One region of the Streptomyces sp. NPDC096176 genome, then DNA from elsewhere that is predicted to be linked to it. Evidence: riboswitches for the same ligand, from Rfam matches in the RefSeq annotation. Region 1 holds a riboswitch; the other holds the start of a gene.
The links. Region 1 has a riboswitch for cobalamin ahead of metE (5-methyltetrahydropteroyltriglutamate--homocysteine S-methyltransferase). Riboswitches for the same ligand answer to the same signal wherever they lie in the genome.

Region 1 (4,185 bases):
GGCATCATCACGAACGCGCTCGGCGCGAAGAACGTCTTCGACGACAGCACGCAGGAATGGCCCCAAATCAACTGGGAGACCGTCGCCGACCGCGATCCCGACGTGCTCGTCATCGGGGACCTCACCCGCAAGTCGCAGACCGCCGAGTCGGCCGCCAAGAAAATCGCGTTCCTGGAGTCGAACCCGGCGACGAAGAACATGGAGGCGGTGAGAAAGAAGCGGTACGTGCTGCTCAGCGGGCAGGCCATGAATCCGACGATCCGTACCGTCGAGGGCGTGGAGAAGGTAGCCGCGGCGCTGCGCGCGTACGGACTCGCCGGATGACCACCGCCCTGCGGTCTTCCCCGGTCCGCCCGACGCGGGGTGCCGCCCGGGTGCTGCGCGTCGTGGCCGGCCTGGGCGGCGGGCTGGCGGTGCTCGCCGCGTCCGTCGCCGTGGCCATCACCATCGGCCCGGCCGACATCGGTGTGGGCGACGCCTGGTCCGTGGTCGCCTCCCATCTGGGCTGGGGCACGACAGATCTCACTGCGATCCGCGAGGGCATCGTCTGGAACCTGCGGCTGCCGCGTACCCTGCTCGCCGCGGTGTGCGGAGCCGGACTCGCGGTGTGCGGCACGGTGATGCAGTCACTGCTGCGCAACCCCCTCGCCGACCCCTTCGTCCTGGGCGTCTCCTCCGGTGCGTCGACCGGCGCCGTCGTCGTCATCGTCCTCGGGGCGGGCGGCGGTGTCCTGTCCGTGTCCGGCGGCGCGTTCGTGGGTGCGGTCGGCTCGTTCGCACTGGTGCTGCTGCTCAGCCACACGCTCGGCGGGACGACGGACCGGGTCGTGCTGTCCGGCGTGGCAGCGATGCAACTGTTCTCCGCCCTGACCTCGTTCGTGGTGACGACGGCGGCCGACGCGGAGACCACCCGGGGCGTGCTGTTCTGGCTGCTCGGGTCGCTCAGCGGGGCCGGCTGGAGCGAGGTGGGGCTCTGCATGGCCGTCCTGGCGCTCGCACTGCTGATGTGCCTGGGGTACGCGCGCACCCTGGACGCCTTCGCCTTCGGTCAGGACGCGGCGGCCACCCTCGGGGTCTCGGTCGCCCGGACCCGGCTGATGCTGCTGTGCGTGACCGCGCTGCTGACCGCCGCGCTGGTCAGCTCGGCGGGTGCGATCGGCTTCGTCGGCCTGGTCCTGCCGCACGCCGCCCGTGCCCTCGTCGGCCCGGGGCACGCCCGGCTGCTGCCGGTCACCGCGCTCGCCGGGGCGGTGTTCCTGGTCTGGGCCGACACCCTGGCCCGTACCGTCCTCGATCCCCAGGAGGTGCCGGTGGGCGTGGTGACCTCGCTGGTCGGCGTTCCGGCGTTCGTCCTGGTTCTGTATCGCACGAGGAGTGTGCGATGACGACCCGCACGCAGCGGCGGGACGATGGTGCCCGGCCGCCCGGCCTTGGACAGACGACAGCCGGGCAGGCACTCGACGGAGCGTGGTCCGCCGGGCCGCCCACCCTCGTCGCCGACCGTGTGAGCCGCACCTTCGACGGGCGGCTGATCCTCGACGGCGTCAGCCTCACCCCCCGGCCCGGCTCCGTGACCGGACTGCTGGGCCCCAACGGCTCGGGGAAGTCGACGCTGCTGCGGCTGCTGTCCGGCGTCCTCGCCCCCGCCTCCGGCGTCGTCACCCTCGACGGGCGTCCACTTGGCGACTGGGGCCGCCGCGCCGTGGCCCGGCGCATGGCCGTCGTCGAGCAGCAGGCCGACACGCTCGTCGAGCTCACGGTTGTCGATGTCGTACGCCTCGGCCGCATTCCGCACCGCCGCGCCTGGACCCCCGCGACCGCGGCAGACGAGGAGGCTGTACGCACCGCTCTGGAGCGCACCGGCCTCACCGACCGCGCGGACCAGCCCTGGCACACGCTCTCCGGCGGCGAGCGCCAACGCGTGCAGATCGCCCGTGCCCTGGCCCAGGAGCCGCGCGAGCTACTGCTGGACGAACCGACCAACCACCTCGACATCCAGCACCAGCTCGACCTGCTGAACCTGATCGCCGAACTCCCCGTCACCAGCCTCGTCGCCCTGCACGACTTGAATCTGGCGGCCATGTACTGCGACCAGGTCGTCGTCCTCCGGGAGGGCAGGGTGGTCGCCGCCGGCTCCCCGGGCGACACGCTGACCGAGTCCCTGATCGCCGACGTGTACGGCGTGCGCGCCGCGGTCACCCGCCCCGGTCCCGGCAACCGGCCGCACATCCGCTTCCTGGGCACCGTGGCCGGGAACTGACGGCGGCCGGGGGCCGGGGGCCGGCACCAAGGGCCCGGCCCGTAGGCTGGTCCGTGCAGCTGGTTCGCCCCCGTCCGCCAGACGGGACGCGTCGTAAGAGGGAACCCGGTGGGAATCCGGGACTGCCCCGCAGCGGTGAGCGGGAACGACCGCCGTCATACGCACTGGGTCCGACGTACGGGACCTGGGAAGCGACGGCCAGTAGGTGTCCTCCGACACGGAGGGCGTGCCCGCGAGTCCGAAGACCTGCCACCTGCCCGCGCGCGGACCAATCCGCGCGCGGAGATCCCGGTGACCTCGAGGGCGGGTCGGCGTACGTATCAGGCGGACAACCGCGCTTCGCCGCGCGAGGTCGGATCCGTCCGGTTCGTCACCCCTTCGCGCTCTCGTCCCGTCCCCGGGATTTCAGGGATTCATCTCGCGAAGGAGATCTCCGTGACAGCGAAGTCCACAGCCGCGGCAGCACGGGCCACCGTGTACGGCTACCCCCGCCAGGGACAGAACCGGGAACTGAAGAAGGCGATCGAGGGCTACTGGAAGGGCCGCGTCACCGCCGACGCCCTGCGCGCCACCGCCGCCGAGCTCCGTCGCACGAACTGGCAGCAGCTGGCCGCAGCCGGTATCGACGACATCCCGACCGGTGACTTCTCGTACTACGACCATCTCCTGGACACCACCGTCATGGTGGGCGCGATCCCCGAGCGACACCGTGCCGCCGTCGAGGCGGACGCGCTGGACGGCTACTTCGCGATGGCGCGCGGTACGCAGGACGTGGCGCCGCTGGAGATGACCAAGTGGTTCGACACGAACTACCACTACCTGGTGCCGGAGCTGGCCCCGGACACCGTCTTCACGGCCGACTCCGGCAAGCAGGTCGCCGAGCTGAAGGAGGCCCTCGCCCAGGGTCACACCGCCCGGCCCGTGCTGGTCGGGCCCGTCACGTACCTCCTGCTCGCCAAGCCCGCCCCGGGCGTGCCCGCGGACTTCGAGCCGCTCACTCTCCTGGACCGCCTGCTGCCGGTGTACGCCGAGGTGGTCGCCGATCTGCGCGCGGCCGGCGCCGAGTGGGTGCAGCTGGACGAGCCGGCGTTCGTGCAGGACCGCACGCCGGCGGAACTGAACGCCCTCGCACGCGCCTATCGCGAGCTCGGCGCCCTCACCGACCGGCCCAAGCTCCTCGTCGCCTCGTACTTCGACCGGCTCGGCGACGCGCTTCCCGTCCTGGCCAAGGCCCCGGTCGACGGGATTGCCCTGGACTTCACCGAGGCCGCCGCCGCGAACCTCGACGCGCTCGCCGCAGTGGGCGGGCTGCCCGGCAAGCGCCTGGTCGCAGGCGTGGTCAACGGCCGCAACGTCTGGGTCAACGACCTGGAGAAGTCGCTCGCCACGCTCGGCATCCTGCTGGGCCTCGCCGACCGCGTCGACGTGTCCGCCTCCTGCTCCCTCCTCCACGTGCCGATCGACACGGCCCTGGAGCGAGACATCGAGCCGCAGATCCTGCGCTGGCTGGCCTTCGCCCGGCAGAAGACCGCCGAGGTCGTCACGCTCGCCAAGGGCCTCGCCCGGGGCACGGACACGATCGCCGCCGAACTCGCCGCCAACCGCGCCGAACTCGCCTCCCGCGCCGCCTCGCCGATCACCCGCGACCCTGCCGTCCGGTCTCGTGCCGAGGCCGTGACGGACGCCGACGCGCGCCGCTCCCAGCCGTACGCCGAGCGGGCCGCCGCCCAGCGCGACCACCTCGGGCTGCCCCTGCTGCCGACCACGACCATCGGCTCCTTCCCGCAGACCGGCGAACTGCGCACCGCCCGCGCCGACCTGCGCGCGGGCCGCATCGACACGGCCGCCTACGAGGAGCGCATCAAGGCCGAGATCCAGGAGGTGATCGTCTTCCAGGAGAAGACCGGCCTGGACGTCCTGGTGCA
Region 2 (4,185 bases), on a different contig from region 1:
GCGGTCGCCGTCACCGGCATCCTCGCCACCATGCCGTACATCGCGCTCCAGTTGGTCGGCATCCAGGCCGTGCTCGACGTCATGGGCGTCGGCGGCGGCGAGAGCACCCACTGGTTCATCAAGGACCTGCCGCTGCTGATCGCCTTCGGCGTGCTCGCGGCCTACACGTACTCGTCCGGACTGCGTGCCCCGGCGCTCATCGCCTTCGTCAAGGACACGCTGATCTACATCGTCATCGCCGTGGCGATCATCTACATCCCGATCAAGCTCGGCGGCTTCGACGAGATATTCGCCAGTGCCGGTGAGAAGTTCGCACAGGTCAACGAGGCGACGGGCAAGCCGACCGGTGCACTGGTGCCCGGCGAGATGGGTCAGTGGGGCTACGCCACCCTGGCGCTCGGCTCGGCACTGGCGCTCTTCATGTACCCGCACTCGATCACGGCGACGCTCTCCTCGCGCAGCCGTGAGGTGATCCGCCGCAACACCACGATCCTGCCGCTGTACTCGCTGATGCTGGGTCTGCTCGCGCTGCTCGGCTTCATGGCCATCGCGGCCGGTGTGAAGGTGACCAACGGTCAGCTGGCCATCCCACAGCTGTTCGAGAACATGTTCCCGGACTGGTTCGCGGGTGTCGCCTTCGCCGCGATCGGCATCGGCGCGCTGGTGCCGGCGGCGATCATGTCCATCGCCGCGGCGAACCTCTTCACCCGGAACATCTACAAGGACTTCCTCAAGCCCGACGCGACCCCGGCCCAGGAGACCAAGGTCTCCAAACTCGTGTCGCTGCTGGTGAAGGTGGGCGCCCTTGCCTTTGTCCTCACCATGGACAAGACCGTGGCGATCAACTTCCAGCTGCTGGGCGGCATCTGGATCCTACAGACGTTCCCGGCGCTGGTGGGCGGCCTGTTCACCCGCTGGTTCCACCGCTGGGCACTCATCGGCGGCTGGGCGGTCGGCATGATCTACGGCACAGCTGCCGCCTACGGCGTGGCGAGCCCGACGCAGAAGCACTTCGGCGGCTCGTCCGCGGAGATCCCGGGCATCGGGGAGATCGGCTACATCGGCCTCACCGCGTTCGTGCTGAACGTCGTCGTCACCGTGGCCCTCACCTTCGTCCTGCGGGCGGCCAAGGCCCCTGACGGCATCGACGAGACCAGCCCGTCCGACTACACGGCGGACGCCGGCGACCCGGGCGTCAAGGTGGAGCTGCCGCCGGCCACGGCGGGCGCACCCGGCGGTCACTGACCGGTCGCGCGGCAAAGGGCCGCATGCGCCTCCCGGAGGGGAGGCGCATGCGGCCCTTTGGCTTGGGAGGGCCGGTCATGGACCCTCACCTCAGCGACCACGACAGCGGGACCAAGGCCCGGCGCCGGGCGATCGGCTTCATTGTCTGAGACACAACATATGGGGGTGTCCGACTCAACCGCCCCCACATGTATGCTCATCTCGCTGTCGCCGCAGGGGAATCCGGTGCGAATCCGGAACTGTCCCGCAACGGTGTGATCCGGTGCGCTTTGCCGTATCCGACAAGTCCGAGGACCTGCCGACGGTGCATCCGGTTCGACCGATCCGGGTGCCGAGACGTCCGGGCCTCGCGGTTGGGCCGGTGGACGCCGTGCGCCGTGCCCGCCTCCCGGGCCTGCCCGCGTGGCCCCACCTCCCCGCAAGGCCCAGAGCCGAGCGAGGAGAGCACCAGGTGACCATCGCGCCAGCCGATCCGGTCTCAGCGACGGAGAAGGACGGTCCCGGGACCGCACTGCTGCGGACACTGACGGACCTCACGGCCGACCTGCCCGACACCGACCCGGGCAGGGTCGCCGCCGCGGCGCTGCGCGGCCGGAACGCCGGGTCGGACGAGGCCGAGCTGCGATCCCTCGCCACCGACGCGGCCGCGGGCCTCATTTCGGAGGACCCGGCCTACTCTCGGCTCGCGGCACGCCTGCTGACCCGCACGATCGCCGACGAGGCGGCAGGGCAGGGCGTGGAGTCCTTCTCGTCCTCGGTCGCCGTCGGCCACCGCGAGGGCCTGATCGCCGACCGTACGGCCGCGTTCGTGGCGCTGCACGCCGCCCGGCTGGACGCGCTGATCGACACCGACGCCGACGACCGGTTCGGCTACTTCGGTCTGCGCACGCTCTACAGCCGCTATCTGCTGCGTCACCCCATCACCCGCCAGGTCGTCGAGACGCCCCAGCACTTCATGCTGCGTGTCGCCGCCGGTCTGGCGGAGGACGAATCGGTACGCGCTCTCGACGAAGTCGCGTCGCTGTACGCCCTGATGAGCCGGCTCGACTATCTGCCCTCCTCCCCCACGCTTTTCAACTCGGGCACCCGGCACCCGCAGATGTCGTCCTGCTACCTGCTGGACTCGCCGCTCGACGAACTCGACTCGATCTACGACCGCTACCACCAGGTCGCCCGGCTCTCCAAGCACGCCGGTGGCATCGGGCTCTCGTACTCCCGTATCCGCGCCCGCGGTTCGCTGATCCGCGGCACCAACGGGCACTCCAACGGCATCGTCCCGTTCCTGAAGACGCTCGACGCGTCGGTCGCCGCGGTGAACCAGGGAGGCCGGCGCAAGGGCGCCGCCGCGATCTACCTGGAGACGTGGCACGCGGACATCGAGGAGTTCCTGGAGCTGCGCGACAACACCGGTGAGGACGCCCGGCGTACGCACAACCTGAACCTCGCGCACTGGATCCCCGACGAGTTCATGCGGCGCGTCGAGGCGGACACGCAGTGGTCGCTCTTCTCACCGGTCGACGTTCCCGAGCTGGTCGACCTGTGGGGCGACGAGTTCGACGCCGCCTACCGCAAGGCGGAGGCGGCGGGCCTGGCCCGCAAGTCGATCCCGGCCAGGGACCTGTACGGCCGGATGATGCGCACCCTCGCCCAGACCGGCAACGGCTGGATGACCTTCAAGGACGCGTCCAACCGCACCGCGAACCAGACCGCCGAACCCGGCCGGGTCGTGCACTCCTCGAACCTGTGCACCGAGATCCTCGAGGTGACGGACGACGGCGAGACGGCTGTGTGCAATCTCGGCTCGGTCAACCTCGGGGCCTTCGTCAGCGACGACAGCGGCGACGGCATCGACTGGGAGCGGCTGGACGCCACTGTCCGAACCGCCGTCACCTTCCTCGACCGGGTCGTCGACATCAACTTCTACCCCACCGAGCAAGCCGGCCGTTCCAATGCCAGGTGGCGCCCGGTGGGCCTCGGCGCGATGGGCCTCCAGGACGTCTTCTTCAAGCTGCGGCTGCCCTTCGACTCGCCCGAGGCGAAGGCCTTGTCGACGCGGATCGCCGAGCGGATCATGCTGGCCGCGTACGAGGCGTCCTGCGACCTCGCCGAGCGCAACGGCCCCCTGCCGGCCTGGTCCGAGACCCGCGCGGCCCGCGGCGTGCTGCACCCGGACCACTACGACACCGCGCTCAACTGGCCCGAGCGCTGGGACGCCCTGCGCGCCCGTGTCGCCTCGGTCGGCATGCGCAACTCGCTGCTGCTGGCCATCGCCCCGACGGCAACCATCGCCTCGATCGCGGGCGTGTACGAGTGCATCGAGCCGCAGGTCTCCAACCTGTTCAAGCGCGAGACGCTCAGCGGTGAGTTCCTCCAGGTCAACTCCTACCTGGTGGAGGAGCTGAAGCGGCTCGGCGTCTGGGACGCCCAGACGCGGGAGGCGCTGCGCGAGTCGAACGGCTCCGTACAGGGCTTCGGCTGGGTCCCGGCCGAGGTACGGGCGCTGTACCGCACGGCCTGGGAGATCCCGCAGCGCGGCCTGATCGACATGGCGGCGGCCCGTACGCCGTTCCTGGACCAGAGCCAGTCGCTGAACCTGTTTCTGGAGACGCCGACGATCGGCAAGCTCAGCTCGATGTACGCGCACGCCTGGAAGCAGGGTCTGAAGACGACGTACTACCTGCGCTCCCGCCCGGCGACCCGCATCGCGCGCGCCGCACAGGCGACCATCCCCGTCCAGCAGGCCACCGACCCCGATGCCGTCGCCTGCTCCCTGGAAAACCCCGAGTCCTGCGAGGCCTGCCAGTAATGCCGGAGAACACCACCAAGAACCTGCTCGACCCGGGCTTCGAACTGACCCTGCGTCCGATGCGCTACCCGGACTTCTACGAGCGCTACCGCGACGCCATCAAGAACACCTGGACCGTGGAGGAGGTCGACCTC

Region 2: linked by a shared signal. The riboswitch ahead of ACIQ7Q_RS03520 (ribonucleoside-diphosphate reductase subunit alpha) and the one ahead of metE (5-methyltetrahydropteroyltriglutamate--homocysteine S-methyltransferase) in region 1 are both predicted to bind cobalamin.

What each region holds. Positions count from the first base shown of each region.
Region 1 covers NZ_JBIWFV010000011.1:198,304-202,488, reverse strand. Annotated here, with positions in the region: gene ACIQ7Q_RS27575 (ABC transporter substrate-binding protein) at 1-324, shown strand, start outside; gene ACIQ7Q_RS27570 (FecCD family ABC transporter permease) at 321-1,385, shown strand; gene ACIQ7Q_RS27565 (ABC transporter ATP-binding protein) at 1,382-2,260, shown strand; cobalamin riboswitch at 2,355-2,508, shown strand; gene metE (5-methyltetrahydropteroyltriglutamate--homocysteine S-methyltransferase) at 2,696-4,185, shown strand, end outside.
Region 2 covers NZ_JBIWFV010000001.1:725,996-730,180, reverse strand. Annotated here, with positions in the region: gene mctP (monocarboxylate uptake permease MctP) at 1-1,245, shown strand, start outside; cobalamin riboswitch at 1,392-1,563, shown strand; gene ACIQ7Q_RS03520 (ribonucleoside-diphosphate reductase subunit alpha) at 1,697-4,051, shown strand; gene ACIQ7Q_RS03515 (ribonucleotide-diphosphate reductase subunit beta) at 4,051-4,185, shown strand, end outside.